Regions from separate parts of the Oceanobacillus sp. M60 genome, predicted to be linked through region 1. Evidence: predicted binding sites of a transcription regulator. Region 1 holds the regulator's gene; each other region holds the start of a gene.

What was found. Region 1 encodes Rex, which represses fermentation and respiration genes when NADH is low (regulators of the CRP and FNR family bind a similar motif). Its sites were predicted from a motif close to TTGTGAAATATTTCACAA; they were not measured.
Region 2: a site for Rex is predicted at 5,718-5,735, ahead of qoxA (cytochrome aa3 quinol oxidase subunit II). Genes of this name have one in related genera too.
Region 3: a site for Rex is predicted at 4,080-4,097, ahead of ACW0TQ_RS09080 (FAD:protein FMN transferase). Genes of this name have one in related genera too.
Region 4: a site for Rex is predicted at 5,982-5,999, ahead of pflB (formate C-acetyltransferase). Genes of this name have one in related genera too.

What each region holds. Positions count from the first base shown of each region.
Region 1 covers NZ_JBSSNH010000003.1:7,477-15,605, reverse strand. Annotated here, with positions in the region: gene groL (chaperonin GroEL) at 1-840, opposite strand, end outside; gene groES (co-chaperone GroES) at 902-1,183, opposite strand; gene ACW0TQ_RS07880 (CPBP family intramembrane glutamic endopeptidase) at 1,567-2,271, shown strand; gene ACW0TQ_RS07875 (DUF4305 domain-containing protein) at 2,273-2,467, shown strand; gene ACW0TQ_RS07870 (redox-sensing transcriptional repressor Rex) at 2,586-3,221, opposite strand; gene ACW0TQ_RS07865 (ABC-F family ATP-binding cassette domain-containing protein) at 3,578-5,512, shown strand; gene ACW0TQ_RS07860 (CBS domain-containing protein) at 5,630-6,790, shown strand; gene ACW0TQ_RS07855 (FtsW/RodA/SpoVE family cell cycle protein) at 6,888-8,060, opposite strand.
Region 2 covers NZ_JBSSNH010000006.1:32,952-41,080, forward strand. Annotated here, with positions in the region: gene ACW0TQ_RS15120 (hypothetical protein) at 167-397, shown strand; gene ACW0TQ_RS15125 (processed acidic surface protein) at 501-1,274, opposite strand; gene ACW0TQ_RS15130 (hypothetical protein) at 1,489-1,719, shown strand; gene qoxD (cytochrome aa3 quinol oxidase subunit IV) at 1,779-2,066, opposite strand; gene qoxC (cytochrome aa3 quinol oxidase subunit III) at 2,068-2,670, opposite strand; gene qoxB (cytochrome aa3 quinol oxidase subunit I) at 2,670-4,619, opposite strand; gene qoxA (cytochrome aa3 quinol oxidase subunit II) at 4,691-5,578, opposite strand; gene ACW0TQ_RS15155 (EAL domain-containing protein) at 6,081-7,295, shown strand; gene ACW0TQ_RS15160 (exonuclease SbcCD subunit D) at 7,391-8,129, shown strand, end outside.
Region 3 covers NZ_JBSSNH010000003.1:236,698-244,826, reverse strand. Annotated here, with positions in the region: gene ACW0TQ_RS09100 (energy-coupling factor transporter transmembrane component T family protein) at 1-298, opposite strand, end outside; gene ACW0TQ_RS09095 (energy-coupling factor transporter ATPase) at 295-1,152, opposite strand; gene ACW0TQ_RS09090 (energy-coupling factor transporter ATPase) at 1,143-1,955, opposite strand; gene menA (1,4-dihydroxy-2-naphthoate polyprenyltransferase) at 1,978-2,916, opposite strand; gene ACW0TQ_RS09080 (FAD:protein FMN transferase) at 2,936-3,988, opposite strand; gene ACW0TQ_RS09075 (FAD-dependent oxidoreductase) at 4,336-6,210, shown strand; gene ACW0TQ_RS09070 (NusG domain II-containing protein) at 6,286-6,702, shown strand; gene ACW0TQ_RS09065 (Gx transporter family protein) at 6,758-7,312, shown strand; gene ACW0TQ_RS09060 (polyprenyl synthetase family protein) at 7,376-8,129, shown strand, end outside.
Region 4 covers NZ_JBSSNH010000009.1:60,405-68,533, forward strand. Annotated here, with positions in the region: gene acsA (acetate--CoA ligase) at 1-884, opposite strand, end outside; gene ACW0TQ_RS19910 (dicarboxylate/amino acid:cation symporter) at 1,242-2,480, opposite strand; gene ACW0TQ_RS19915 (helix-turn-helix domain-containing protein) at 3,022-3,255, opposite strand; gene ACW0TQ_RS19920 (helix-turn-helix domain-containing protein) at 3,411-3,785, shown strand; gene ACW0TQ_RS19925 (ImmA/IrrE family metallo-endopeptidase) at 3,892-4,359, shown strand; gene ACW0TQ_RS19930 (DMT family transporter) at 4,460-5,377, opposite strand; gene pflB (formate C-acetyltransferase) at 6,024-8,129, shown strand, end outside.

The DNA of each region.
Region 1 (8,129 bases):
ACCGAATCCTGGAGCTTTCACAGCTACCGCGTTGAATGTACCGCGTAATTTGTTTACTACTAAGGTAGCAAGTGCTTCGCCTTCAACATCTTCTGCAATCATAAGAAGCGGTTTGCCTTGTTGAACAACTTGTTCTAACACTGGCAGTACTTCCTGGATATTTCCAATTTTCTTATCTGTAATCAAGATATATGGATCTTCTAGTACAGCTTCCATTTTATCTTGGTCAGTAACCATATAAGGAGAAGAGTATCCGCGATCGAATTGCATCCCTTCTACTACTTCAAGCTCTGTGTTGAAGCCTTTTGATTCTTCAATGGTGATAACACCGTCATTGCCTACACGTTCCATTGCTTCTGCAATCAATTGACCTACTTCGCCGTCGCCTGAAGAAACAGCTGCAATTTGGGAAATTGCTTCTTTGCTTTCGATTGGCTGAGAAATGCCTTTTAATTCTTGCACTGCCAGCTCAACTGCTTTTTCGATACCGCGGCGGATTCCAACTGGATTTGCACCGGAAGTTACGTTTTTAAGTCCTTCACGAATCATTGCTTGAGCAAGTACAGTTGCTGTAGTTGTACCGTCACCTGCAACGTCATTTGTTTTAGATGCTACTTCGGATACAAGCTGCGCACCCATGTTTTCAAATGCATCTTCTAATTCGATTTCTTTTGCAATGGTTACGCCATCATTTGTAATTAATGGAGAACCGAATTTTTTATCTAAAACCACGTTGCGGCCTTTTGGTCCTAAGGTTACTTTTACTGCATCTGCTAAGGTGTCCACACCACGCAGCATTGCGCGTCGTGCGTCTTCACTAAATTTAATGTCTTTAGCCATGTTAATCTTCCTCCTTCAAATTGATTCACGGTTTCATTAAAGATTCATCGTATATTTTTGATTAGCCTACAATCGCTAAAATATCATTCTCACGAAGAATTAAGTATTCTGTACCTTCATATTTCACTTCGGTACCAGCAAATTTAGAGAAAATAATGCGGTCTCCTTCAGAAACTTCCAGTGCCACTTTTTTCCCATCTTCCACACGTCCAGATCCTACTGCAACTACTTCACCTTCTTGCGGTTTTTCCTTTGCAGAGTCTGGAAGTACGATTCCGCTTGCTGTTGTTTCTTCTTGTTCAACAAGTTTGATAACAACACGATCTCCTAATGGTTTAATCATGTAGAATTGCCTCCTTAATCCCAAATCATTTTATTTTTTATTAGCACTCTATACACTTGAGTGCTAACTCCAATTATTATAATAATTAATTCTTGGAAAAAATGCAAGCACGATGATGATGAATTTTTAGAAAAACTTGTATTCGCTTGTTCTTCAGCGAATCCTTCGTTTTTCTTATACTGCTCCATCGTGTTAGAAAAACTTGTATTCGTTTACTTTTTGAAGATAACTTCTACTTTTCACTTTCTGCTTTCTTATTTTAACCCTTGTTTATTTTCTTTTTCAATGTTTCATGCATGATTTGATGTACTTTTGATTATAATTTTCAGTAACAGTTGTGTTAGAATATATCCTATGGCGATAATAGTTGAAGGAGCGTTTTTATGACTCGAAGATATACATATGTCATTCTCACATATATCATTATGCAATTTTCTGTTTTACTTATGGCCCCGCTGATTACATCCATATTTGGTGTAAACCTTGCGCTTGCCAGTATTTATTGGTCTGTCTTTAGTTTCACTCTTGGCCTTGTTATTGTTCTCTGGCTCTTAAAGCCTGATATGCAGGTCCGGGCTCATCCAGATGCTGTCGGGATCGGCGGTATTATTGTCTGGTCTGTTCTGGGAATTATTATGGCCCTTCTTTCACAAGGGCTGGCTGCCACCATTGAAATGGAGCTATTTGGAATCGATCCCGGTTCAGAGAATACCCAAGGCATTATGAACATGGCACGGGCTGTGCCAATTTTTATTGTTCTTCCGGCAATTTTGGCGCCTATTTTAGAAGAAATCATTTTCCGGAAAATTATATTTGGTTCGCTGTATAAAAAAATGAACTTTTTCTTTGCGGCTTTAATTTCTTCTCTTATTTTTGCCGTGATTCATACAGATTTTCTGCATATACTAGTATATGCTGCGATGGGCTTTGTTTTTGCATTCCTTTATGTACAAACAAAACGAATTCTTGTACCTATCATCGTACATGCCGGGATGAACACCCTTGTCGTGCTGGCTCAGCTTTCCTTAGATCCAGAAGAAATTCAAAAACGGCTTGACCAATTACAACTCATATTCTTTGGAGGTTAACATGCATCAGCCTTATTTAATAAAAGCCATTCTTTATGTTTTATTCGGTGTTTTATTTATTTATGTCGGGGTTCTCAGCAAGGGAGAATCCGTCTGGGATACAGTTCCCCTTATATTCGCCGGATTTGCAGCTTTAACCTTCTATGCCGGCTTCCGGATGCTGCGATTCTATTTTAAAGTAAAGAATAAAAAATAAAAAACTAGCTCTTAGGCAGGAAGCTTCTTAAATTTAGAAGTTCTGTAAAGAGCTAGTTTTTTGCAATTAGAAAGCAGAAGATTGGTTAAGAAAACATTATGGAGCTTCTGTGCATATCCTACTCCTCTTCTAAGGAATAATGCTTCAAAAAGTATACAAGTGATTGCAATTCTACTGTTAAATCAATGTGATGGACACGAATATAGTTTGGAACGGTAATACGTGCCGGCGTGAAATTAAGAATACCTTTAATACCGAGCTCCACAAGGCGGTTCGCAGCGGCATCTGCTTCTTCTGCAGGTATTGTTAAAATAGCAACTTCAATTCCGCTTATTTTATCCTCTAATTCATTCACATGATACACGGGAACACCGCCAACTTCCGTGCCTACCTTGGAATCATCCGTATCAAACGCCATCGTGATACGAATATTATTGTTCTTTAAAAAGTTATAATGCAAAAATGCAGTTCCCAGGTTTCCAACACCAATTAAAGCAACATTCGTTATCTCATGCTGGTCCAGTGTACTTTTAAAGAACCCTAATAGATACTCCACATTATATCCGTATCCTTTTTTCCCAAGTGCACCAAAATAGGAAAAGTCTCTGCGGATCGTTGCAGAATCTACTTTAACAGCCTCACTTAACTCTTTGGAAGATACACGCATCTTCCCTTGCTGATATAAATTATTTAAAAATCGGTAATATAAAGGCAAACGCTTTGCTGTTGCCTGCGGGATTTTATTTTGTTCCATTTGAAACGGCCTCTCTTCAATTACTAATGTCTAGGAAAACTTACATGTTAAATTATTTCATTTTTTGTACATGGATACTGCCATAATTTTACACGTTCGCTTTCATTATGTTGTAAATAACGCATTTATTCAATAGTACACACTCTACTATATAATTTTAACAGAAATACAGCCAACATAGCGAACTTTATTATAATTTTATTGTAGCTTCTATTTGGATACGTTACACTGATAGAAGGTATTACTTTCCTTTTACAGGATGGTTCAAGAAGACAGGATAAGCAATAACATGCTCGTCACCTTATTTTCATGTGCTTTTTGAACAGCTTTTTTACGAGTCAGAAAGGATGGCAACGATGATTTTAATGCAACTAAATGGAATCTCTAAATCCTTTGGAGCAGAAGAGATTCTAGCTAATATAAAAATGGAAATAAAAGATAATGAACGGATTGCAATAGTCGGCCGCAATGGAGCCGGAAAGTCAACACTTCTCAAAATCATGGCAGGAGAAATGCCTTATGACGGCGGTGAGATCTTCCAGCCGAAAGACCTGACATTCGGCTATCTCTCACAGCATATGACGTTAGAGTCCGGAAAAACCATCTGGCAAGAGATGCTGGATGTATTTTCGCCTCTGCTTGCCATGGAGAAAAAATTACGTGAACTGGAAGCACAGATGGCAGACGCCTCCAATATGGAAGCATCTGATTATCAACAGCTGCTCGAAAGATATGATACGCTTCAAAATGAATATCAATCAAATGGCGGATATACGTATCAAGCGGAAATAAAATCTGTGCTCACCGGGTTGTCCTTTGGTGATTATGATTACGATACATTAATTACCGATTTAAGCGGCGGACAGAAAACAAGACTTGCCCTCGGTAAGCTTCTACTGCAAAAACCGCAGCTGCTTATTCTCGATGAACCGACGAACCACTTAGATATTGACACACTTACATGGCTCGAAGGCTATTTAGTAAGCTATCCAGGTGCTATCATTATTGTTTCCCATGACCGCTACTTTTTAGACAAAACTGTATCAATTGTTTATGAAATTTCCAGACATCATTCTAAAAAGTTCCACGGAACATACAGTAACTACTTAGCTCAAAAAGCGCTTGATTATGAGCAGGAGAAAAAAGAATTTGAAAAACAGCAGACAGAAATTAAACGGATGGAAGATTTTATTCAGCGTAACTTAGCACGCGCTTCTACGACGAAACGTGCCCAGAGCAGACGGAAAAAGCTTGAAAAAATAGACCGTCTTGATCACCCAGCCGGTGATGAATCCTCCGCATCAATTTCCTTCCAAGTGAACCGGCAGAGCGGAAATGATGTATTAAAAATAAAAGATTTAACCTTTCAATATCCTGATACGGATCAGCCGATTTTCAAAAACATCACGCTGCATGCTAACCGGGGCGACCGTATCGCATTGGTAGGCCCAAACGGTGTCGGCAAAACCACCTTATTAAAAAATATTGTCGGCAAGTATCTGGCAAATCAAGGTGAGATCCAGCTCGGGACGAATGTTCAAATCGGCTACTACGATCAGGAGCAGGCAAACCTTCACTCAAATAAAACTGTTCTGCAGGAGCTGTGGGATGATTATCCATTGATTAATGAGAAAGACATTCGTACAATCCTCGGGAATTTTCTATTCTCTGGCGAGGATGTCTTAAAACCTGTGTCCGCCTTAAGCGGCGGTGAGAAATCAAGGCTTGCTCTGGCAAAATTAAAAATGCAAAAAGCAAATTTGCTTATCCTTGATGAGCCGACCAACCATTTGGATATCGACAGCAAAGAAGTATTAGAAAGTGCTTTAATTGATTTTCCAGGAACTATTCTTTTTGTTTCTCATGACCGTTATTTTATTAACCGGATTGCCGATCAAGTTGCAGAAATGCAGGCAAGCAGTGTAAAAATATATCTTGGTGACTATGATTATTATTTAGAGAAAAAAGCAGAGGAAGAGGAACGAAGGCTGTTACAGCTGCAAAATCAGCAGAAGGTAACAGAAGAACCGGCAGCTTCAGCAAAAAAACGCAGCTTTCAGGAAGAAAAACAGCGTCAGCGGGAGGAACGCAAACGCAAGCGCCGTATTGAAGAGCTGGAAACAAGCATTGAACAGCAGGAAGAAACCATTGCAGCCATTGAACTGGAGATGACCAAGCCAGACGTCTTTGATGACCATAAAAAGACAATGGAACTAACCAATAAATTATCGGCTTTAAAAGAAGAGTTGGATCAGTTCATGGAGGAATGGGCAGAATTAGAAGAGAATTAAGCAATTGATATAATTTTCAGATTGTTGTATACTGAAAACAGGCAGAACCAATGCCTGTTTTTTTACTTAAATCAACATAGTAAACTATTCAATTCGATAAACGGAGGTTGTTATCCCGTGGCGATACCCATCGTTACTTTTTTAGTTTTCATTCTTGCCAGTTTGATGTACTATGCTATCAAAGAAACAATGCTGTCTCAATCAACCGCAGCAGAAGTACGTTCCCATTCCTTTCTTCGTTTCCTTCGCTTTGCCGTGATATTTATCGGCCTTTTCAGCAGTGTATGGCTTACTGCGGCTGTCACTCTTCCGCTTGGTCAGGCTTTCTTTCACTCGGTTTTACCTTTTTCACAAAATCTAAATGAGTTTATGATTCTTTTTGGCTCCAGTCTGCTTTTATTTGGCTTGTGGGTCAGCTTAGGACAACTTTTGCCTAAATGGCTGGCAAATCATCATTCTCAGTTTATTGCACAAGGATTATCTCGGCTGATTCCCCATACCTTTACGAATAAAATGAGTGAGGAAGCAACATGGTCAGATAATCATCAGGAAGCTCAAAATATTATCGAATTCAGCGGCAAGGATGTAGGTGAAATTGCAACGCATCGTACGGATTTAACCGTTCTGCAAATAGATGCAACCATGGAAGAAGTATTTGCTGCTGTGCAAGAAACCGAATTTACAAGAATACCAGTTTATGATGAAGATATTGACGAAATCGCTGGGATATTACATGTAAAAGATTTCTTTCGAAGTATGAAATCAGGTGGATCTCCTGCTTTCTTTACTCTTCATCATATTATTCGCCCTGCTGTATACATCAGAATGAATCAAGAAATGGATGAAGTTTTTAAGGATATGAGGGAAAGAGATTACAGCATCGCCATTGTTCTCGATGAATTTGGAGGAACATTTGGGTTAATTACTTTGGAAGATATTATCAGAGACATAGCGAAAGACTTGTTAGGAGAACAGAAGTCAATGGCAACAGAGTCAAAGGACATCCTGCCGCTTTCCGGTAATCGTTATCTGATTAACGGGTCGGTCAGCCTGTTTATATTAGAGGGAACACTTGGAATCACTTTTCCAATCGATACACCGCATCAGACGTTGGACAGCTTTTTATCGGAATTAATGAAACAGCAGCCTGACAATCCAAACACGATACACTATAAGCATTTATTATTTACTGTACATTCTGCAAAGGACAATCCTATTGAATCTGTGGTTGTTACAGTATATGATGAGGATTTGATGGGACAGCAATTTACCGGCTGATTTTATATAAAATAGAAAGAAGTGCTTGGATATGGTATTCCAAGCACTTCTTTCTATTTTAATTACATGTTCAAATTTTGTTCCTGATGCCATCCTTTTATTTAAATAAATAGTCATTCTGTATCGTTTCTTCCACAGCAACGCGATAAACGACCGCCATACCCAGCATGGTCGACATCACCGAACTTCCTCCGTAGCTTATCAGAAGCAAAGGAATCCCGGTAACTGGCATGATTCCTACTGTCATGCCAATGTTTTGAAAGACGTGAACAAGCATCATGCTCAAAAAACCAAAACAGAAATAAGCGCCAAATGGCGAGTGCTTATAAATATTTAAGCCGAGCGTTACCAGTTTATATAAAAGCATAAAATAAAGCAGAACAACAAAAGCGCTGCCGACAAAACCAAAGCTTTCTCCAATAACAGAGAAGATAAAATCAGTTTGGGCTTCCGGATAATTTACTTCCACGCTTCCTATTCCCTTACCAAATAATTGCCCTGACCCGAGCGCCATATGTGAGCGTTCAAAGTGATAATTAGCATCTGGTGACTGCTGTGACGGGTCAAACCATGTCATTACACGATCAATTTGATAGGGCGCTACTCCAATTGTCTCTTCCGCAAATTCCGGAAATTCAATGATAACGAATAAAGCACTGGCTATAACAGCAACTCCTACAATAATTAGAGAAAAGATGATTCTCCAATTAATCCCGGATAAAATAATCAGCATGCCGGCAATAAATAAATATACCATGGCCGTACCGAAATCCGGCTGCAGCATAATTAAAAATACCGGGATAGCTGTATACAGTAATAGCTTACCAAGAAGCTGTATATCAGTCTTTAACGTACTTACTTCAAATTTTTCTTTATGTCTGCTGATGACTGCCGATAAAAATAATATAGTTGATATCTTAACGAACTCTGCCGGCTGCAGCGTCAATCCTGGTATAAAGGTATACCAGCTTTTCGCACCGTTTATTTCTCTCGCAATAAAGTCTGGACTGATAGGGATAAGCGCCAGCAGCACAACCCCGCCTATATAAATGTAGAGGCTTGTTTTATATAACTGCTCTAAGTCTAAAAACTGAATAGCAGCAATCATACCGACTCCAATTGCGTAAAAGAGCATTTGCCGTATCAGAAAGTTTGTACTATATTGTTCCAGCTGCTGTGCATTGTACACGGCCAGAAAGCTTATTATTGCGAAAGCAATCAATAATAAGATTAAATCGGTTTGAAAATAATAATTTTGTTTTTTATTCATCGGATTCCCACCAAATTTCTCCTGTCGCTACCCTTGATTTTCATGAGCCAACCTCATAAGATAAGCTGT
Region 2 (8,129 bases), on a different contig from region 1:
AAGAAAAGATGAAATAATTTTCACTTTTTAAGAGGAAAATAATCAACTGAAAAAATGTGTCTCCCCTTTGTTATTGGTTTTACTTAATTATTCCACACCTTAAATGCATTTCATAAGTATAATAAGATTTAGAAAATGAAAGAAAGATAAGGTTGGTGAGATAAAGATGTATGTCATTAGTCTGTTAGGAATGAGCAAAGTAATCCAAGCACCCATATATAAAATTTGGGAATGGCTGGATGCTTTTAAAGGATATATACCAACAAAAACAATGGATCAAATAACGTATTTTGAAATTGAGGCAATAGATGTGTTGATATTTATAAAAGAGAAATTAGAAGAAGAATATGATTTAATGGAGATTAGAGAACTGCTAGGTAAAAAAAGCTTTGCATAATGTCGTTCAAAAAAGAAGGGAAAGCATTTGATTCCAAGAAAAAAATAGAGGAAAGAAAATCAGAGGCTTCCTCATCATTTTCTTTCCCCTATACCATTAAGCGTTATTGAAAATCCAATATCGTTTCGAAAAACATCACGGAAATCATCGCATAGATATCAACAATAGGCTCACCTGTTAAAAGGGGAGTATTGAACATATCGGCAGTGAAATCTGTATTTTCCCCAAAAATATCATCTTCCTCCCATAGATCATCATCTTCCCATCCATCGGCTTCGGATGCGGAGCTATCTTCCGTTGCATAGTATTCTGCTGCGTATTCAACGTCCAAAAGAGAAGTATAATTATTGATGCTGTCCTCATAGGCATTGAAAAGCTCTTCTAATTCTTCAATTGAGTTCAAATCATGCTCTGAAGCAAGAGCTTCTAGATGCTCGTCGGTAATTTCTTCTTCCTCGAAGGAGCTAAAAGAATCCTCTGATTCGCCCAAGTCTTCATTCAAAAGGAATTCTATTAAAATATCAGTGGTTTCCATAAATACAAATACAGCGCTATCTGTAATTTCCTCATCCTCTAAAAGTAATCCTTCTTCACGAAGCATCTCCTCTAATTCTTCGTAAGTCAAATCATACTTTTCGATAAGTTCATCCATTCCTTCTTCGGTAACGGGTGTACCAAGCTCAGAAACATCGTCAAAATCAGCTAACCCCAAATAAAAATCTGCCAGATAGTCTTCATAATCCTCCACTTCCCATCCAATGGATTCAATAAATTCTTCCACTTCAGGATCATCTGCTTCCAATGCAAAAGCGTGGGAAGGTAAAAGGCCAATCATAAGTATCAGTGCAAAACAAATAGATAATAATTTCTTTCTCATCTTCATACCTCCTATGTATATCGTATGACTTTTGAAACATCATCTTTAAGTATAAAGTGTTTTCAGATGAAATTCCATGAATATAGGATTGTCTTCAGGAAAATAAATCAAAAGTCACGGGTCAAGGGAGAAATCGCTCGTTCAATAAATTGACACAAACTTATTGACAAATTATTGAACGAAAGGCATAATATAATTAAAGGAGATGAGATAGATGAAAATCAATAAAAAATTATTAAAAGGCTTGTCTCTAGTTTGTGGGACATTAATTACAATTGGTGCGATTATGTTTATATACGGTTATATTGTAAGCGCTACACCTATTGTGACAGCAATAGGCATAGGCTTGGCAGAAGGGGCGACATTTATTTTTATTATGGGATTGTTCCTTGTTGCTGTAGAAGAGAATTTTCATGGGAAGAAGCATAAACAACAACAATCATAGGTAATGAAAAGAGAAAAAAGCTCAAGCAGTTCATAAACTGCTTGAGCTTTTTAGATGCTTTAAATCATATATCCCCATATCATTGCAAGCAATGAACCAAGGATGGTTAAGATAGCAACTGCTACACCATAAATTGTGTGAAGATAAATACCGCCTTTATCTTCACTTTCTCCGGCGTGCATAAATACAACGAGCTGTACTCCTGCTTGAATAAATGCTGTAACAATCAGAATGGTTAATCCCATTGCAAAAGACATGTCAAAGAAATAGACACTTAATGCAACAACAGTCAGGAGTAGTGAAAAGATATATCCGTTAACCTGTTTTAGTGGAAAAAGTTCTTTCATGTTACATCATTCCCTTCAAGTAAATAAAGCTGAAAATAAAGATCCACATAACGTCTAGGAAGTGCCAGTAAAGAGAAAAAATAAATGATTTATTCGCTGTCCGCGCATTTAAACCGCCGCGCAGAACTTGAACAATAATCATAATTCCCCAGAACAGCCCGAAGGTTACGTGAGCTCCATGTGTTCCGAGCGTTGTTAATAGGGTAGCAGTAAAACCGCTTGTCTGCAATGTTGCTCCAATATGGTAAAAATGAATAAATTCATATATTTCTACGCTAAGGAATCCTGCACCTAACAGGAGCGTAACTACCATAAAGCCAATCATTGCCTTCACACGACCAATACGCATCGCATGAACTGCTAATCCAATTGTAAAACTACTTGTCAGTAAAAGGAATGTCTCAATCAAAACCGGCGGTAATTCAAAAATCTCTGCGCCAGCCGGACCGCTGCCAACGCCACGGTCTACATAAACAAAATATGATGTAAACAGCGTGGCAAACAGCATAATTTCCGCACTTAGGAAAATCCAGAATCCCAAAATATTCATTTTATTGGTTTCGGTGCTATATTCAAGAGGCAGATTTTGAGAATCAAGTTTCATTATTTAGCACCTCCGAATTTGTTTTCTGTTTCTTCAATTTCTTCTTTATGAATATGATGTCCGTCGTCTTTTTCAAATGAACGGTAAATCAGACAGCCGATAATTCCAAGGAAGGCGATAATGACTCCAACCCATACATGGAAGACAAAGAAAAAGCCAAATACAAAGAAGAAACCTGCAAGAATAATCGACCAGCCGCTGTTATTCGGCATATGAATGTCTTTAATTTCCCCTTTAAATAAGTCATGTCCATTCTTTTTATAATCCCAGAACGCTTCTTCAGAATCCACATTTGGTGTGATAGCGAAGTTGTATTCTGGAACCGGATTATGCGTAGCCCATTCAAGAGAACGTGCATTCCAAGGATCGTCACCGACATTTCTTGGTGCATAACGGAAGCTGTAATAAACGTTATAAACAATTATTACAAACCCGACTGCTAACAGCAGCGCTCCAAAGAAGGATACCATGCTTAAAGGTCCGAAGCCGGATGCTTCTGAATAAGTGTACATTCTGCGTGCCTGTCCGTTTAACCCGGTAATATACATCGGGAAGAAGGATAAACAGAAGCCAATAACAATATTCCAGAATGCCCATTTGCCAATACGCTCATTCAGCATGAAACCGAACATTTTTGGCCAGTAATAAATGAGGCCTGCAATCATCGCAAATACCACACCAGGGATGATTACGTTATGGAAGTGAGCTACTAAGAACATCGTGTTGTGATATTGATAGTCTGCACTTGCCATTGCAAGCATGACACCAGTTACTCCGCCAATTGTAAACAGCGGAATAAATGCCACGGAATACATCATTGGGGTCGTAAATCGTATTTTACCTCGCCACATCGTCAGAAGCCAGTTGAATATCTTAATTCCCGTCGGTACGGCGATTGCCATGGTTGTAATCGAGAAGATACTGTTGGCAACAGCTCCTTGTCCCATCGTAAAGAAGTGATGGACCCATACCATAAAGGATAGCAAGGAAATAATAACCATGGACGCAACCATTGATTTATAGCCATATAAATTACGCTGTGAGAACGTAGCGATAATTTGAGAGTAAATCCCGAATGCAGGAAGTACCAGAATATATACCTCAGGATGTCCCCAGACCCAGAACAGGTTCGCCCACATCATATCCATACCGCCGTCTCCAGTTGTAAAGAAGTTGGTAAAGAATTGACGGTCTAACGTTCCCATTAATAAAGCAATGGTCAGTACAGGGAATGCAAACACAATAATAAGGTTTGTGATTAATGCAGACCAGGTAAACATCGGCATTTTCATCAATTTCATGCCAGGCGCACGCATTTTCATGATCGTAGCAATAAAGTTAATCCCTGTCATCAATGTTCCGATACCGGAAATTTGCAGTGCCCAGTTATAGTAGTTTACCCCAACATGTTCACTGAATTCTGTTCCTGCCAGCGGATAATAGTTTGTCCATCCGGCATCCGGTGAACCTCCGACAACAAAGGAAACGTTAAACAGCATTGCTCCGGCAAAATATAACCAGAAGCTGAGCGCGTTCAAGCGCGGAAAGGCAACGTCTCTTGCCCCAATTTGCAGTGGGACAACGAAGTTCATCATACCGATAATAAATGCCATTGCCATGAAGAAAATCATAACAACACCGTGTGTCGTGAAAACCTCGTTATAGTGCTGTGCGTCTAAGAAGCTGTTATCTGGAACAGCTGTCTGCAGACGCATCATCACAGCATCTGCTCCACCTCTGAAAAGCATAAGCAATGCTGAAATGATATACATAATACCAATTCGTTTGTGATCAACCGTTGTTAACCAATTATTCCAAAGATATCCCCATTTTTTGAAATAGGTAACACCAAAAACAATCGCAATACTTACAAGTCCAATCGCAACGATGGATGCATAAAGCATTGGATCATCATGGGGCGGAATAGAAAATCTATCTAAAAAATCCATTATGTCGAAACTCCTTTCTAGAGCTCAGAAATTTTCAGGCGCCTCAAATTTGAGTGCTGTTGTAAAGCTGATTAATGATGATGGTGTCCGCCATCTTCATCTGAATCAGATGGTCCATGATTATGCGGACTGTTCTCTCCCTCAGGTGCAGGTTTAAATTCCTGATGTGTACCAGTGAAAGTCATTTGTCCTAAATGTCCAGGCTCTAATAATTCTTCAAATTCTTCTTCGGTCAGCGGATCCGCAGTATTATGAATATCTTCTACCCAGGAATCGAATTCACTTGGAGGCATTGCTGTAACAGCAAATTCATTTTCTGCAAAACCTTCTCCGTTAAAGTTAGAGTTTCTTCCCATATATTCCCCAGGCTCATCTGCAACAACGTTCAGATAGTTTGTCATATCTGCCATCGCATATTTCTGTCCTGCCAATTGAGGAATCCAGAAACTTGAAATCGTTCCATGAGAATATAAACGGAATTCAACGTTTTGATTTGTTGGGATGAAAACATAATTCACTGTTTCAATGTCCTGTTCCGGATAACTGAAATGCCATTTCCAGTTAGAAGAGGATGCATAGATAACGAGCGGCTCGTCTTCAGCATAGCCTTCTGGAGGGCTCTCCACTTGATGTGTCGAAATGGTAGAAACCACGGATAAAAAGGCAACAATTAAAATTGGAACAGCGACAATAATTCCTTCTACATATTTATTACCCTCAATATGAGGCGGCTCGTAGTCAGGATCTTGTTTTGACGCTCTATATTTAAATAAAATAACTGCCAGCATTACTAAGACAACAATTACAATGAATGACATTGTAAAAATCGATATCCAAATCACAGTTGCAGTTGTATCTGCTTGAGGACCTTTTGGATCAAGTACAAGTAATGGTTCACAGCCTGCCAGAAAAGCAGCAATGCCTGTTAATAAGGCTAAGTAGGTCCACTTTAACTTCATGTTGATACCCCTTCCTTTGATGTTTAATAAGATGGATTACTATGATTAAAAGGTTGTTCACAAAATGAACACACAATTAACTTAGTATTGGTTTATAGCAGAGATAATATTAATACTGATGTAAGGAAATTACAAGAGATTGAAAAACACTTCACAAAATGTTCATGAAAACTTCTACATCTTTTTGAATTTTGTCGGTAAATGTCGAAAAAGGCTTGACAATATTAATAAATGGTAGTAATAGGGCTTTTAACATTAAATTGAAACTTCCTTTAGTGAGGGGTTTTCGACGCACAAAGGTTCCTCGATGGGGGAGTAACCGCAACCCCAGTTCCGGAGTTATACTGCGATAAACTGATTTATGCCGGTATATATCTGAAAATAAATTTAAGAAGGGCTTCTGAATAAGATTATGAGTTATTTTTTGATATTATAAGAGGAAAATGTAAATCAAATAAGTGTAAAGTGGAATATGCTATAATGAAACGAAGGGGGAGTCAGCATGGATCCATTAGATATATTGATAGATTTAGAACAATTACTTCCTTATTATAAACCGATTGTCCGGGCAGATAAGCAGCTGGTAAGCGGTTATGAAGTAATTGCTTACTACTTAGATGAAAATAATAAAGAGCAGCGTTTAGATTGGCTCTTCGATGATACCTCCATTCCAGATGAATTCCGGCTGGAGGTAAACCAGTATATCCATCAAAAAGCAATTGAGAAAAAATTACAAGAACATTTTACAGGGCACCTTACTTTATACTATGATGCAGAATTATTGGTACGTGATAATGGAGAAGTATTTATTGATTTATTGCATGAGTATCAAGAAAAAGGATTAAATCTGAATGAAATCATTCTCGAAATCAAGGATACCTGTCTGCCAATTAATACAGATCAGCTAGGTCATATCATTAAATACTTAAAGACACTGGGAGTAAAAATCAGCATTGAATTAGCTGACCCAAATGGCAGTCTGAATCAACTAGCCGTCTTGCATCCTTCCTTTATTAAAGTAGATACATCGTTTTTAAAGGATGATCTGCTCCCGCATCTGTATAAGGATGTTTATTTTGGCGTGTCGATGTTATCGAGAAAAATAGGTGCTTCTTTGTTATTTAAAGGCATCCGTTCTTATAAACAATTGAATTTTGCATGGCAAAGCGGCGGTGAATATTATCAGGGCAGCTATCTGACTTATCCGCAGCAGGATTTTATTGAGGAAGATGCATGTAAAAATAAATTAACGGAGTATTTTAGAGAATTTGTAACCTATGAACAAAAGAAAGCGAAGGCACAATTTGAATTATTAGATTCCGTTTATGCAATAATTGACCGTCTTCTTTCCCAGACAAAACAAACAAACGACGACAGCTGGCTGCTGAAGCTTGCTGAGGGCTGTGAAGATTTTGTATTTCGTATCTATGTTTGCAACAGCGTCGGCCTGCAAATCTCGGCGAACGTGGAAAAAGATATGCAGGGGAGCTGGACCTTGATTGAGGAGGGGATGCATAAAAACTGGAGCTGGCGTCCATACTTTTTCGAGAATATAATGCGGATGAATATTGAGAAAAAAGGAATTTTATCGGATTTATACACAGATATCGAGCGTTCCGAGCTGATACGAACGTACGCTTATCCGCTGTCTCAGGAACGATATATATTTTTTGATATTCCATACAGTTATTTGCTAGAAAAAGAAGGCTTACTATAAGAGAATAGTAATGAAAGGGGAATGAGTACCTTTCAAAGCTTGATTTGTCCGTTTTTTCGTCTTTGATGAATTTCCGGATAGAAGGAGGTTTTTAAATGAAATTGATTCATACAGCAGATTGGCATCTGGGTAAGCTGGTTCAAGGCATTTATATGACTGAAGACCAGGCCTGCATCCTGGATCAGTTTGTTGAAGCGGTGGAAAAAGAAAGTCCGCACGCTGTTATTATTGCAGGAGATTTATATGATCGTGCGGTACCTCCTGTAGAAGCAGTTGATTTATTAGATAAAACATTAGACCGGATTGTTAATCAATTAGGAATTCCCGTCATAGCGATTGCCGGTAACCATGACAGTCCGGGCAGACTTCATTTTGGCAGCCGCTTAATGAAGGAAAAAGGTTATCATATCATTGGCCAGCTTTCGGAAAGCATACAGCCTGTTGTTCTTTCAGATGAATTTGGGGAGGTGCATTTTCATCTTATTCCGTATGCAGATCCAAGTGTGGTCAAAGCCTTATTTCAAGAAAAAGATATTCGTAATCATCAGGATGCCAATGCTTTTCTTGTTAAGCAGATAAAGGAAAACATGGACGAGGCAGCACGCCATGTTTATGTTGGACATGCTTTTGTAACTCCTTTTGGCGAGACGGAAGAAAATACGAGTGATTCAGAACGTCCGCTGTCTATTGGCGGAGCAGAGCATGTCGATGCACATTTATTTACAGATTTTCATTACACAGCGTTAGGGCACCTCCATCAGGCACATCATGTGCTGGATGAAAAAATTCGCTACTCCGGCTCCATCCTAAAGTATTCCTTATCGGAAGAACATC
Region 3 (8,129 bases), 230 kb from region 1:
TAATTGGTCCCCAATCGATATATATTTCGCCCCCTGCCGTAAACATTACCTGTAACAGCACGGTAAATAAAATCAGCCATATCAGCGGCCGGACACCGCGAATATAGATGCGGAGGGAGACTCCGGAAATCTTCATCATCGTAAAGGTAAAAAGCCACAGCACCAGATAGGTGAGCCAATTGTTGGCAATAAATAAGATAAAAATAAAAGAAATCCCTGCGATTAGTTTAGCTCTGGGATCAATACGATGAAGCAGTGAATCGCCAGGGTAATAACGTCCTAAGATTAATTTGTTCATGCTAATCCCGCCTCTATTAAAGCATCTGCCAGCTGATCCAGCGTCAGACAAACCTGTGGCAAGGTAACGCCCGCTTCCTGCTCCAGCTTTACCTGCAGCTTTCTGGCCTGCGGCAATTCCAGTCCCCATTGATGAACCGCAGATACATCGGCAAATAAATGCTCATGCTCCCCCTGAAAAACTATTCTGCCTTCCTCCATCACGATAACTTCGTCTGCATAATAAGCTGCATCATCCATATCATGGGTAACCAGCAACGTTGTTAACCCGCGCTCTTTATGCCAGGCATGGATCAGGTCCATCACTTCTTTCTTCCCTTTTGGATCCAGCCCGGCACCAGGTTCATCTAAAACAAGAATATCTGGACGCATGGCCAATATTCCCGCCATCGCCACATACCGTTTTTGACCGCCGGACAAAGAGAATGGTGACTTCGACAAAATAGATGCATCTAAACCGACACGCCCAATAACCTCTAGAGCAATCTCCTTCGCCTCTGCTTCAGGCACTCCAAAATTCATCGGTCCGAACATAATATCTTTTTCCACCGTTTCTGCAAACAGCTGGGATTCTGGGAATTGAAAAACCATCCCCACTTTTCGCCGTGCTTCTTTTACGGATTGCTTCGCATTTTCCAGCGTAATTGTTAGTTCGCCGACAGCTACCTCCCCTTTTTTCGGAAGGAGCAATCCATTCATCAGCTTCAATAAGCTTGATTTTCCGGAACCGGTCTGGCCGACTACAGCTGTAAAGGAGCCTGACTTTATCGTTGTACTAATTGACTTTAATATCTCCGGGCTGCGAATCGGACCTGCTTGATAATCTGCGGTTACTTCCTGTAAATTTATCTGCATAGCCATCGCATCATTTCCTGCTCTGTCATATATTGGTCAGGTACGGCACTGCCCCGTTCTTTTAATTTTCTTCTCAATGCTTCTATAAAAGGAACATCCAGCCAATCCTCTCTTTGAAAGATCTGGGCAGGTCTGTCTATTTCCTTCACTCTGCCTTTCTTTAAAACCAGCATTCTATCCGCGGCTTCCGCTTCATTCATATCATGGGTTATCGAAATAATGGTCAGCTGCTGCTGTTTTCGCAAATCATGTAAAAAACGCATGAATTCCTGTCTGCTTTTAGGGTCAAGCATCACCATGGCCTCGTCTAATACAATAATGGCAGGCTGTAACGCTAAAAGTCCGGCAATAGCGACGCGCTGCTTCTGTCCTCCAGATAAACGGGAAGGGTCATGATCTGCATAGCGGCTCATTCCAACCATTTCCAACGCACGATTTACCCGCTGCTTCATTTCATGATAAGGCATGTTCTGATTTTCCAAGGCGAATGCCACGTCGTCTTTTACGGTTGTTCCAATAAATTGGTTTTCCGGGTTTTGAAATACTAATCCGATATGACTGCGAAGCTCCCACTTGGATTCCTCTGTCAGCTCGATTCCATTAATATAAATGCTTCCTGAGGAGGGCGCGCGCAGACCAACCAGCAAACTGGCTAAGGTTGATTTTCCCGAACCATTATGCCCGACAACAGCCAGCCACTCTCCTTGTTCTGCGGTAAAGGAAAGGTCTGCTATCGTTTCCTCCTGCTTTTGCAGATTATAATGAAAAAAGACATTTTCTACGTTGACACAAGGCGTTGACATTTCTCCACCCCTCTCTCTAAGATTACAAAATGACGGATACAAGCAAGGTAATCGCCATCGTTCCATTTACGAGCATCATATTTTTCAAAGATAACGGAAAAGTTTCCAGCTTACTCTGCTTTTGTCTAAACCGTCTGATGCTTTTCGTGATTGGAATCAGCACCAGGCATACAAGCAAGGCATAGACAGGCAGCACCTGAAGCAGCACAGCAGTTACAATCGCTGCAAATGTGAGTACATAAAGCAGATGGAATAATAACAAAGCATGCTTTCTGCCGATATAATAAGGCAGGGTAAAACGCTTATTGGCAATATCCTCTTCCAGATCACAGATATTATTTGCCAGCATGATATTCGCAATGGTCAGTATACAGGGGAGCGAGACCAGGAAAATCTCCAGCAGCAGCAGGACATCCATTTCAAAGGTAATCATGCGTCCGGTCCAGCCTAAATGGGCTATTCCCTGATTAGCGGCATTGACATAGATAGCTAGAAACGTAATGCCAAATCCCATCGTCACACCGGAAAACACCTCTCCAAGCGGCATACGGGACAACGGAATCGGTCCAAATGTATAAAAGATACCAATCGCAAAACAAAGCATGCCAATAACCAGCACAAATAAATCCGTACGAAATACCAGCCAAATCCCTAATAGTGAAGCTATCGCCAGCATGGTAATAATCGTGGCCACCACTCTCTTTTCAGGGATATTTTCCTGTCCGATAATATTGGATTGTCTGCGATAGTCATCACTTAATGCCTTCTTATAATCCATGTAATTATTGATAGCCGTTGTAGTTAAATCAAACAGCAGCATGGCACTAAAGAAAATAGCTGTGTTTAGCGGTTCAAACATATCATAACGATAGATAACAAATAATAGTCCAATTAAAAACGGAAATAAACTAGCTAACTTTGTGCGAATTTCTACCAGCTTTAAAAACGTAGACAGTGTCATCATAGCCCGCTCCCCTCACCTATTCTATTAACGTAAATTCCTCATCTGTCAGTTCAAAATTGCCGGCTAATCCATCGGTGATATAAACATTTTTGTCCTTTGTCACAAAGATGGCTTCTGCATCCTGCATCTGTTGAATAAAGTCCAATCCTTCCTCTAACCCTTTTGAATATAGCAGTGTCGAAAGTGCATCCCCGTCAATTGAATGCTCACTGATAACCGAAACACTGGCAAGCTCTCCTTCAAACGGATAGCCAGTCTGCGGATTTAATAAATGATGATAGATTTCACCCCCCACTTCTAAAAAACGTTCATAAATACCAGAAGTAACGATAGACTGATTCGAAGCAGTCAATCTGCCAACAGTTTCTCCCATTGGCAAGAATGGATTTTGAACACCAACAACCCAGGGATCACCTGATGTCTGGTTCCCCATAACATATATATTGCCTCCTAAATCAACCACAGCAGTGGTGACCCCTTCCTCCTCTAACAGTTCTATGACTTCATCAGCAATATAACCCTTCGCAATTGCTCCCAGGTCTAACCGCATACTGGATTCTGTCAGCATCACGCTTTGCTCTGCTTCATCGAGTTCTATTTTTTCATAATCAATCAACGGCAGTATGTCATCAATTTCCTCCTGCAACGGTTTTCTTGCATCATCCATCCCGATATTCCAAAGGCTGGTTAATGGACCGACAGCAATATCAAAGGAGCCCTCTGCCAATTCACTGTAATCCTTTCCTTGCTTAATCACCTGCCATACATCCTCTGACACCTCGACAGGGTCTTTTCCGGCCTGTTCATTGATTTCAGCCACTTCCGACCCAGCTTCATTGGCAGTCATTTGCTGTTCCAATACTTCAATTCGGTCAAACACCTTATCTAACGCCGACTCTTTATCCTTGTCATACACCTTTATCGTGATAACTGTTCCCAGTAAAAATTCTGTCTCACTATATGGATTGCTGATTAATGATGATGCATCGCTTGATGAATCGGCATTTTTAGAACAGCCTGCAATAATCAGCATCAGCAGCATCAGTGAGATACCAATTTGTTTCTTCATTTTCATACCTCCCTCGCCCTTGTGAATGTTAATAAACACCATAATAATTACTCTCATGTGATTTAATTCACAAATATTTACATAATTTTAATTGTGAATAATTTCACAAATATTACATGTTTATTGTATAATTTATTTCGTATCATGTCTATAAAAAACACAAACAAATCTATTATTACCAGGGATTTTGTCATGAAAATGACACACCTGATTATTTGATATTTTATTTTTAATTTGTGAACTATTTATCAAATCTATAGACTTTTTTTATGAATATGTTAGAATAAAATTGTTCAACAGTTCACAAAGTTAACATTATCTATTTTGATTACAAAGGAGTGAATACAATGGCGGAGAAAAATATTGTTATTATTGGCGCCGGCTACGCAGGGGTGCATGCAGCTAAGAAGCTGGCCAAAAAATACAAACGTGATGATTCTGTTTCTATTACTCTGATAGATCGACATTCCTATCACACCATGATGACAGAATTACATGAAGTAGCTGCACACCGGGTAGAACCATCTGCTATTCAATTTGATTTACGAAAATTATTTAACCGCACCAAAGTGAAACTCGTCACAGACAATGTTACCAACGTCGATCATGATACGAAGACCGTCACCACGGAACACGGTGAATTCGCTTATGACTACCTTATTCTCGGGATGGGCGGCGAAGCAAACGACTTTGGTACACCAGGTGTAAAAGAGAACGGCTTTACCCTCTGGTCCTGGGAAGATGCGATTCGCATCCGGCATCATTTAGAGGATGTCGTCAAACGGGCAGCATTAGAACATGACCCGGAAAAACGCCGTGCCATGCTCACCTTTACAGTTTGCGGTTCCGGCTTTACCGGTATTGAAATGATTGGAGAGCTTATCGAGTGGAAATACCGTTTAGCAAAGGAAAATAAACTGGACGAAGAAGAAATTCAGCTGTATGTAGTCGAAGCGGCCTCCTCTATTTTAAATATGCTGGACCGAAAAAGTGCAGATAAAGCAGAAAAGTATTTAAATAAAAAAGGCGTGACATTGCTTAAAAATTCACCAATCGTGGAGGTGAAAGAAGACGCCGTCGTATTTAAATCAGGTGAAACCCTTTCCACACACACATTGATTTGGACAGCCGGGGTCAAGGCAAATTCGGATACAGAAGATTACGGTATCCCGACTGCCAGAGCAGGACGTCTGAAAGTAAATGAATATATGGAAGCAGAAAACTTGGAGAACGTCTATGTTATCGGCGACTTAGCCTATTTTGAAGAAGAGGAAGGCAAGCCGACGCCGCAAATTGTCGAAGCGGCCGAACAGACAGGTGTGACAGCAGCTAAATCCATTATTGCGGAAATCGATAATGGCCAAAAAGAAGCATTTGAAGGGAAATACCATGGCACGATGGTTTCCATCGGAGCCAGATATGGTGTGGCGAATTTAATGGGGCTGCGTTTAAGCGGCTGGCTGGCTAATCTGATGAAGCACTTGGTTAACCTGTATTATTTCTTCGGGATACGAAGCGGCTATTATATGTTTCATTATATTATGCATGAATTTTTCCAAACCAAGGATAAGCGCAACATTTTCAGAGATACAATTACCAGATATGGAAATGTTTTGTGGAGCTTGCCATTGCGATTATTTGTCGGCGGTTTTTGGCTCGATGAAGCAGCCTCTAAAATTTGGGGAGAATCTGTTTGGGGTGAAGTCACCTCAGGCTCTGCAGGTATTTCTCGATTATTTCAGGGACTCGGAGAAGATTCCTGGCTGACCGGGAACAGCGTGAACATGCCATTTGAATGGCTGCAAACAACCACCAGCAGTGCAAGTGAAGCGGTAGATGGCGGTGCAGAATGGGCCACTCCTATTTTAAGTGATATGCCAGGTATTTTTGAATGGTTTATGCAGATTATGCTGCCGACACCGGAAGTAGCTATCTTTATGCAGAAGGTTATGGCTTTCATTGAGTTATTCATCGGCCTTGCTATTGTATTCGGCCTTTTCACTTGGCTTGCCAGTGCTGCAAGTGCCGGATTCCTGATGATGTTTACTTTATCCGCAATGCTCGGCTGGGATCAAATCTGGGCACTCCCTGCTTCTATCGCCTTAATGAATGGTTCCGGACGTTCCATTGGTTTAGATTACTGGGCTGTTCCATGGCTGCAAAGAACACTGGGAAGATTCTGGTATGGAAAAGAGCAGGCTATCTATAAAGATCGTGAATAAAAACATCGGGCAGCCCGGCTTTTGCCGGGGAGATGAGTCAATATTTACTGAATGAGCTATAAGGGGGGGATGGGCATGAAGGATTTCTATCATATGCTGAAACCTTGGGATGTTATTCTTGTTATCCTGTTGGTTCTTCTATCTTTTCTCCCTATTGGCATCTTTGTTTTACAGCAGTCACAATATGCTGAAGAAGATTCAGTAAACGTTGCGGTGATTACAGTAGATAATGAAATTGTAGAAGAAATCCAGCTGACAGGGAATACCGAAACCAGAGAAATTGAGATTGAGGTATCCGATCATGACAATAACATTATTGAAGTAGACAATGAACGCATTCATATCAAAAGTGCTACCTGCTCTGACCAAATCTGTGTGCGAACCGGCTATATTTCCATGCCGGGACAGACGATTGTCTGCCTGCCTCATAAGCTTGTAGTCGAGATTCAATCAGACAGCGGGGAAACAGAAGATATGATTATCAGCTCTTAAATCGATTTTGAGCAGCTTATATACACGTTCGGAAATAGATTGGGAGGGTCTGGCGATGACAAATAACCAGCGTCTTGTATACATTGCATTATTAGCTGCGCAGGCAGTCATTATCAGTTTAGTAGAAAGAGCCATCCCCTCCCCTTTTGCCATCGCTCCAGGTGCAAAAATCGGTTTAGCGAATATTATTACGTGCATGGCGTTATACACGCTCTCTACAAAAGATGCGTCTAAGGTTGTGATGATACGGATTATCCTTGCTACCCTCTTGGGAGGTACACTCTCCTCTTTTATGTATAGTGCGGCCGGCGCCATATTAAGCTTTATCGGCATGTGTGGAGTAAAAAAGCTCGGACCATCCCGAATCAGCTTGATTGGAGTCAGCGTAGCCGGCGCTATTATGCATAATATTGGACAATTAACGATTGCCAGCTGGATTGCCCAAACATGGACGGTACTTCTCTACCTCCCAGTTTTATCTTTTTTCGGGATTTTATCAGGCATTGCCATGGGTCTGGCAGCTAATTATTTATTAAATCACGTAGAAAAACTGGACTATTACCGGGACCTGCAAGAAATGAAATATACGCAACCCAATCAAGTATCATAGCTTTGGCTACAGAAAAATCCTTATGCTCGTTAAATGGAGGTTATCATGATGGCGATTCCAACTATTCCTGTTCATCCAATGTGGGAACCTTATCCCCGTTTACAATCTGATTTACAATCCGTTTTACAGGTGATTGAATCTCACCTGCAAATCCACGATAAACAAATCGAAGCTACAATTAAGGATTTGGTCTATTCAGGAGGAAAATTATTGCGTCCTGCCTATACGCTTCTATGTTCCCAGATTGGGGACGTAACACATCAGGAAAAAGAAAGGTCGATAGCCGTTGCCGCAGCACTGGAAACCTTGCATATGGCCACTCTGATCCATGATGATGTCATTGATGAAGCAGACTTCCGCCACGGAAATCCAACCATCCATACCCAGCAGGGCAATCAATTTGCCATCTATTCCGGTGATTATTTATTTTGTGTCTGCTTTACTATTTTATCTAAGTACGCGCGCACATTAGCACATCTTGAGTTTAATGCGCGCAGTATGGAAAAGATTCTCACAGGGGAACTGGATCAGCTCCATGCGCGCTACCAAAAGGGAACCAGCATCAAAGATTATTTAACGCGTATTTCCGGAAAAACCGCGCAGCTCTTTGCTGTCAGCTGCTATTCAGGAGCAGTGACCAGTCAAGCAACACGAAGGCAGACCATGCTCGCCTGGAATATGGGGCACTATATTGGCATGGCCTTTCAGATTATCGATGACATACTAGACTTTAAAGGTGATTTCAACACCATGCGAAAACCTACGCTTGCGGATATTCGTCAAGGCGTGTATACCCTGCCGCTGATTTACGCATTAC
Region 4 (8,129 bases), on a different contig from region 1:
TTATCCTGTAACGTTTTATACCAATCATCTGGAGAAAAACGTCCGCCGCGAATCACATTTGTCACTCCGTGCAGCCAAGGCGCAAAAATACCATAGCTTGTTCCTGTAACCCAGCCAGGGTCAGCTGTACACCAATAGATGTCATCGTCCTCTAAATCTAACACCCATTCTCCAGTTGCGTAATGCTGTATCATAGCGTTATGGACATGCAGGATGCCTTTTGGCTTCCCTGTGGAACCAGATGTATAATGAAGCAGCATGCCATCTTCTCTATCCACCCAAACAATATCAAAATCCGTGGATGCCTCTTTCATTTCGGAATCGAAACCAATATACTGGTCTCCTTCTTCCTCATGCGCACCTACTAACACGATTTTCTCTAAATGAGGCAGTCTGTCCTGCGGGATACGGTAGAGTAAATCAGGAGTTGTTATTAATACACGCGCCTCACTATTCTCTAATCGATCGCCGACTGCCTGCTCCATAAATGCCTCAAACAGCGGTCCTGCAATCGCCCCTATTTTTAGAATACCAAAAAATGCTTGATAGAACTCCGGACTTCTCGGCATAAAAAGAAAAACACGATCTCCTTTTTGCACATCGTATTTCTTCAATACATTCGCAAATTGATTACTTTGTAAACGAAGTTCATCAAAGCTGACCTTTTCTTCTCGATTGGGATCTGAATATAGTAATGCGATTTTATCCTTCTTATCCGGATTATCAGCATGTCTATCAATTGCTTCATAGGCCATATTCACTTTTCCTGTTTCATGCCAGGAAAAGTTCTTCTCCACACTTTCCCAAGAAAATGTTTTTCGAAAATCCTCGTAGTTTTTTAAATTATGATTGCCTTCACGTGCCGGAATTGCTTGCATATCCATCTAATCACCTCATTCATCTTAATTGGAAACGATTACAAATAGAATTAAAAAAAGGATTAAAATATTTTGTTAACTATTTCTATTTTAGAACATTCTGTGACATTTTTAAAGAGTTTGTTTCTAATTTTACAAAATAAAGGAGATATTACTGGGATGAATACCCGTTAACCCATGATTTACAGCAGTTTATCAGGAACAAATAAATTAAGCAGAAAGCGTGCTGCAGGTTATCTCTTAATCAACTTCCAGCTAAATAGAATAAAAACAACGTACGAAACAAAGAAATCCGGACCCATTTTGAACATTCTCTCGTTAGAATGCAAATGCGTTCGGATTTCATTGAATTAAATATTGATTTTATGCATTTTGTGTCTTTTTCTCATTCCGTTTTCCCCGTTCAGATATAATATATGCACAAGTAGCATCGCCGGCAATATTTAGAGATGTCCTTAACATATCGAGAAGACGGTCAATACCAATTATTAAAGCAATACCTTCTACCGGCAGCCCAACTTGGCCAAGTACCATTGCCAGCATCACCAGTCCGACGCCAGGGACGCCTGCTGTACCAACACTTGCCAACGTAGCGATAAGAACGACCATTAATAAATCCATAAAAGTCAGCGGGATATCATACACTTGGGAAATAAATACGGTTGCTACAGCCTGCATAATTGCTGTCCCGTCCATATTAATGGTTGCACCGAGCGGCTGAACAAAGCTGCTGACAGCTTTTTTTACACCCAGTTTTTCTTGAGCTGTCTTCATCGCCACAGGAAGTGCAGCATTAGAGCTGGAAGTACTAAAGCCAACCACCATTGCCGGGAAAAATACTTTAAAAAATGTAATTGGGTTCCCGCGTCCGATTAGCCAAATAGCAAGCGAATAGATAATGAGTGCGTGCAGCAGCAAACCTGCAATCACCGTTAACATATAGCTCAACATGGAACCGAGTGCATTCAGTCCAGCATCACCAATTGCTGAGGCAATCAAAGCAAATGCCCCATACGGAGCAAATCGCATAATCACTGTAATTAACCAATTCAAAATTTCGTTTGCCTGTTCAAATAGATTATATATTCCTTTTGTTTTATCACTTAAAAATGCCAATGCAACCCCAATAAAGATAGCAAATGCAATAATCTGAAGCATTTCTCCAGATGCCAATGCTTCTATAGGATTCTCAGGAACAATATTAATCAACGTCTCCATAATTGGCGGTGCTTCATCTGCGCTGTATTCTGCATTTGACGTATCAAAAATCCCTGTCGACCCCGGCTGGATCAAATAACCCAAACCTAGACCTAAACTGATTGCAATTGCCGTTGTTGTTAAGAAAAAGGCAACCGCGGAAACACCAATCTTTCCTAATTTTTTCGGGTCTCCCAGGCCTGCTGTTCCTAATACAATGGATACAAATACAAGCGGAACTACTAACATCATTATAAGATTAATAAATATTTGACCAATCGGGTCTAATACATATTTATCGAGAGGTTCAAAAAAACTTTCCGGGGCAAATGTCAGTGCTATACCAGCAGCTGCACCAGCAACCAGAGCAATTAATATTCTTCTCGTTAATTTTTTAGAATCCATATACCTTCTTCCTTTCACTATGTTTTCGGGTACAAAAATATCCAACTGAAACAAAGTTTTTTTTTTACTGCTAGTTACCTTCTCTTTAATCAGTCATTCTTCACTCTTGATAAACACTTTATTTTCATTGGATATAAAACATAGATTTATTGGATTTTTCATTGTAGTTGAGGCGACTACATTTTACAGGGTTTATTCTAATTGTAGAGTAAGATAAATTCTACCATAAATGTAAGGTACTTGAATAGTATGTTTTTAAATATTACATTATATTCCATATTACATAAATATGTTTAAAATCTTTACCCAGTTTTTTATTGAGTAAAACACAAGCTTCATTTATCCAATAAAAAACTACCTCCCTATGAACGAGGAGATAGAACCCGAATTACGTATTATAACAGGATAAAATATATTGTGGTTGAGAGATTTTTCTTTGAGGGGATAGCTATGTGGCGCTTAATGATAGTTATATCATTCCAGCTCTTCGAGGTATCGTTTTGATCTAGGGTGTATAAAATCTCTTCCTTTTTATTTTCGTTTATAAAAGCTCTTTGCATTTATTTAATGCATCATTCAACTCCTTATCAAATAACATTTTCACATCAATTTCTAATGCATCTGCTATTCTTTCCAGGGTATCTACATCTATCTTTGTTTTTCCCTTGGAAATATTGGTGTACCAGGCAGGAGTTTTAGAGCATTTTTTTGCAATTTGTGTCTTCGTTATCTGCTTTTGCTGTCTGATAAATTCGATTTTCTCATGTATTTCCACTAAATCACCCCATCCATCTTTTGGTTTTTATACTTTAAATTATAATTAAGCGCTTTGCATAAGTCAATATACGAAAACAATAAAATTTGCATTTCGCTTAAAAATATTATTGTTTTTATTAAAAATGGTATTATCTCTATATTGAGGTGGATACTATGAAAATTCTTTCCCAAAGATTAAGAGAAGCACGAGAAAAAGCTGGATTAAAACAAATTGAAGCTTCGAAACTTTTAGGTATTTCAAATGGTACTTTATCTGGTTATGAAAGAGAATATCGTGATCCGGACACAGACACGTTACATAAAATGGCTAATTTATATGGTGTTTCCGTAGATTGGCTTTTAGGTAAATCTATGTCTCCCTCAACAAAGGATACTTCCCGGCCGGAACCGATGTCGGAGCAAGATACATTGATGTTCCGTAATTGGAAACGAATGACAGAAGATGAGAAAGAAGAAGCTTTAAATGTGATACAATATATTTTATACAGAAAGAAAACAAATAATGGTAACGCCAATCAAAATGACTAATGCTGATTTATACTTCCATAAGCAATATAAAAACAGGTGTACTTGCTGCACCTTATTTTTAGCACTTCAAACCGAACGTATATTCTTATTGAAGGTGGGAAATCAAATGTACTATTCAGATGTAGAAAAATTTGTCGAAGTATTATACAAGCAGCTGAATATCCAGACTCCGGCAGAGCTCTCCATTTCTGCTATTGCACAAGCTTTAAATATTGAAATTATTTATGCAGCATCTGTCAGTATGCGGATAGATAATTATATCGTACTTCCAAATACTTCCCAGCAAAATATATGGCAATGTTTTGGGCATGAATTATGCCATTATTTTTTCCATGAAGGAGATCAGCGTTTTATGCATTCCCTTTTTGTCGACCTGCAAGAAAATCAAGCCAACCATTTTGCATATCATTTTTGTATCCCGACATTTATGCTGGACCAGCTTCATATCGAAAATGTTTATGATATTCTGCAGCATTTTCCGGTGGAATTTTCCTTTGCGCTGCACAGGCTGGAGATGTACCATAATAACCATTTTTCTCTGTATGAAAAAACCGCTTCCTATCTCACAGGGTAAAAATTAGACCTTGTTTCCTTTCCAACAGGCAAGAAACAAGGTCTGCGAACTTAAAATAATGTACAAAAAGGACAGTGAAAAAGAATTTTTAAATATCCTCTTAAAAGATATTGAGTACGATTATTCCACTGATAATCATAATAACAGCGATAACCCTTCTTTGATCAATTAAATACTTCGGAAGGTTAAACAGCCCAAAATGATCAATTAACAGTCCCATGATAATCTGCCCTAAAATAGCAGCCATCATCGTTAATGTAACACCCAGATAAGGCATTAAACTGATATTTGATGCGATATATGCTGCGCCGAGTGCACCACCGGCAAAATGCCAGGGCTTTAATTTAAAATCTCCAGAAATACGTGTTAACTTTACTCCTTTATTCACTATCATCGACAGAATAAATAACACAGCGGTTCCTACAATAAATGAAATAAAAGCAGCATAAATAAAGGAGTCTACTTCATAACGCAAGGCGCTATTGATTGCTGTCTGCAGCGGCGGCATCATTCCTGTACATATCCCGAACAATACCCACAGACGGGAATGACTCTGCGAAACGCCGGGATTTTTTTTCGCATTCATATAGACAATTCCGGTAATTAAAAGAAGAACACCAACGATATGCATAAAATGCAACGGTTTTACCTCTGCACCAAACCAGCCAAAGGTATCAATCAAAATACCAATCACCATCTGTCCTGTTACGGTAACAATAACCGTTAATGCTGCACCAATTTTGGGCAGTAAAATAATATTCCCTGTAAGAAAAATTACTCCAAGCACACCACCAGTAAACCAGATATAGGAAAAGGATTGATCTGCAAAGAATGATACTGTAAATTTGTCAGGATCTATCATAAGATTAATGAAAAATAAAATAATACTTCCAGATAAAAAGGAATAAAAGGATGTCGGCAACACCGCTTTCGTAAACACAGTCAGCCGATTATTTACTGCTGTCTGCAGCGGAATCATCATTCCTGCAATGATCCCCAGAACAATTATTACATACAATAAAGAAACCTTCCTTCTAAAAACCGTAATGTATTTATTTTAAGCAAATATATAGCAGAAAACAATACACTTGCTCCGTTCCCCTATCCAAAACCCGGTATTTATTAAGAGAAACCAAGAAAATCACTTGGTCTTTAAAATACTAATATTCTTGCCGAGCAGATGTCCGCTTCGGGAAGTCGCTTTCCGCGGGCAACGGTTTTGACGGGGCGAGTAACCGCAGCAGTCCTAGTGGGAAGACTCCGCAGGAAAAAAGTGTTCTTCTATTTTCTACCATAGGCATAAGCGCGACTATGCTTCTGTCTGCGCCTGTCGGCTTGCCAATCAGCAAGTCTTCTTTAAAGGAGATGAGCTCGGGGCCCATGGAAAGCGTAGTGTATTTCTGGGGCCTAAGATTACTCCCCCCATGAAACCCGTTGGAGCGGCTATCCTCAACATTTTATACTTTCTTACTCTTTAAAAAAGGCTTGGAACGAATGTTACTATTTTATAAAATCCTCTTATTTCTCAAGCTTTAAATTTGAACATTTTAAGAACTTTCTTCATTTGTGAAGTATTTCACTTGTTTTATTTTCCGAAACCGTTATAATAAAAATAGAGGTTATTGTGAATTTATTCACAATTAATTAAGAGGAGGGTTTTTGTTATGAAAGTAGCAGATGAAATGGTAAAAAGAGTCCCTTGGGATGGTTTCGTTGAAGGCAACTGGCAGCAAGAAATTGATGTTCGTGATTTTATTTTACAGAATTATCATTTATATGAAGGAAATGAATCCTTCTTAACTGATGCAACTCAAGCCACCAAAGACCTGTGGGAGCAAGTCATGCAATTAACCAGAGAAGAACGGGAAAATGGCGGTGTATATGATTTAGATACAAAAATCGTATCTACTATTACCTCTCACGGTGCTGGTTATTTAAATAAGCCCTTGGAAAAAATCATCGGCGTGCAAACAGATGCGCCTTTCAAACGTGCTCTAATGCCTTTTGGAGGTATCCGTATGGCTGTAGCTGCCGCAGAATCCTATGGCTACAAAGTTGATGATGACGTTGTCCATACCTTTACAGAACACCGGAAAACGCATAACCAAGGCGTCTTTGATGCCTATACACCCGAAATCTTAAAAGCAAGAAAAGCAGGAATCATCACCGGGCTTCCAGATGCATACGGCCGCGGACGTATTATCGGTGATTACCGCCGCGTTGCCCTGTATGGAGTAGACCGTTTAATTGAAGAAAAGAAAAAAGACCTGCAGCTGATTGGTAACGGAACAATGACGGACGATGTGATTCGCGACCGTGAAGAAACCTCGGAGCAGATTCGTTCCTTAATGGATTTGAAAAAGCTCGGAGAAAAATATGAATTTGACCTTTCCAAGCCTGCAACAACTGCACAGGAAGCATTCCAATGGCTCTATTTAGCCTATTTAGCTGCCATTAAAGAGCAAAACGGGGCTGCCATGAGTCTTGGCCGTGTTTCTACATTCTTAGATATTTATATAGAGAGAGATATTGAAAATGGGGTTATGACAGAGCAAGAAGCGCAAGAACTTGTCGATCATTTTGTGATGAAGCTGCGTCTCGTAAAATTCGCAAGAACACCAGATTATAACGAATTATTTAGCGGAGACCCGACTTGGGTAACAGAATCATTGGCAGGAATAGCAGAAGATGGACGCCCACTTGTAACAAAGAGCTCCTATCGTTTTCTGCACACATTAGATAACTTAGGACCGGCGCCAGAGCCAAACTTAACCGTACTTTGGTCTGCTAAACTGCCGGAAAACTATAAAAAATATTGTGCAAAAATGTCTATTAAATCAAGCTCGATTCAATATGAAAACGATGATATCATGCGCCCGATCTATGGAGATGACTATGGAATTGCCTGCTGTGTATCTGCAATGCGCATCGGGAAACAAATGCAGTTCTTCGGTGCACGGGCAAACTTGGCAAAAGCACTTCTGTATGCGATCAATGGCGGTGTAGATGAAAATCTAAAAATGCAGGTAGCTCCAAACTATGCACCAATCACATCAGAGTATCTTGATTACGACGAAGTGATGGAGAAATATGATAACCTCCTAGACTGGTTATCTGGTTTATATGTCAACGCATTAAACATTATCCATTATATGCATGATAAATACAGCTACGAGCGACTGGAAATGGCGTTGCATGACCGGGAAGTATTACGGACCATGGCTTGTGGTGTAGCAGGACTATCCGTCATTGTCGATTCCCTAAGCGCCATTAAATATGCGAAGGTAAGAACCATTCGTGATGAAGACGGACTTGTTGTTGATTATGAAATAGAAGGAGACTATCCAAAATACGGCAATAACGATGATCGCGCAGATGAAATTGCTGTGAGTCTCGTAAAAGACTTTATGAATAAAATTAAGAAACACCATATGTATCGCGATGCTACACCAACACAGTCTATCCTGACGATTACTTCCAATGTGGTTTACGGGAAGAAAACGGGAAATACACCAGATGGACGAAAAGCAGGAGAACCTTTTGCTCCAGGAGCAAACCCATTACACGGACGTGATAAAAATGGCTCATTAGCTTCTTTAAGCTCCGTTGCAAAATTGCCATATAAATACGCACTGGATGGTATCTCGAACACCTTCTCCATCGTGCCAAAAGCGTTAGGTAAAGATGAAGAAACAAGAAAAACAAACTTAGCCGGTATCCTCGATGGCTATGCAGCAAAAAAAGGACATCATCTAAACATCAATGTCTTT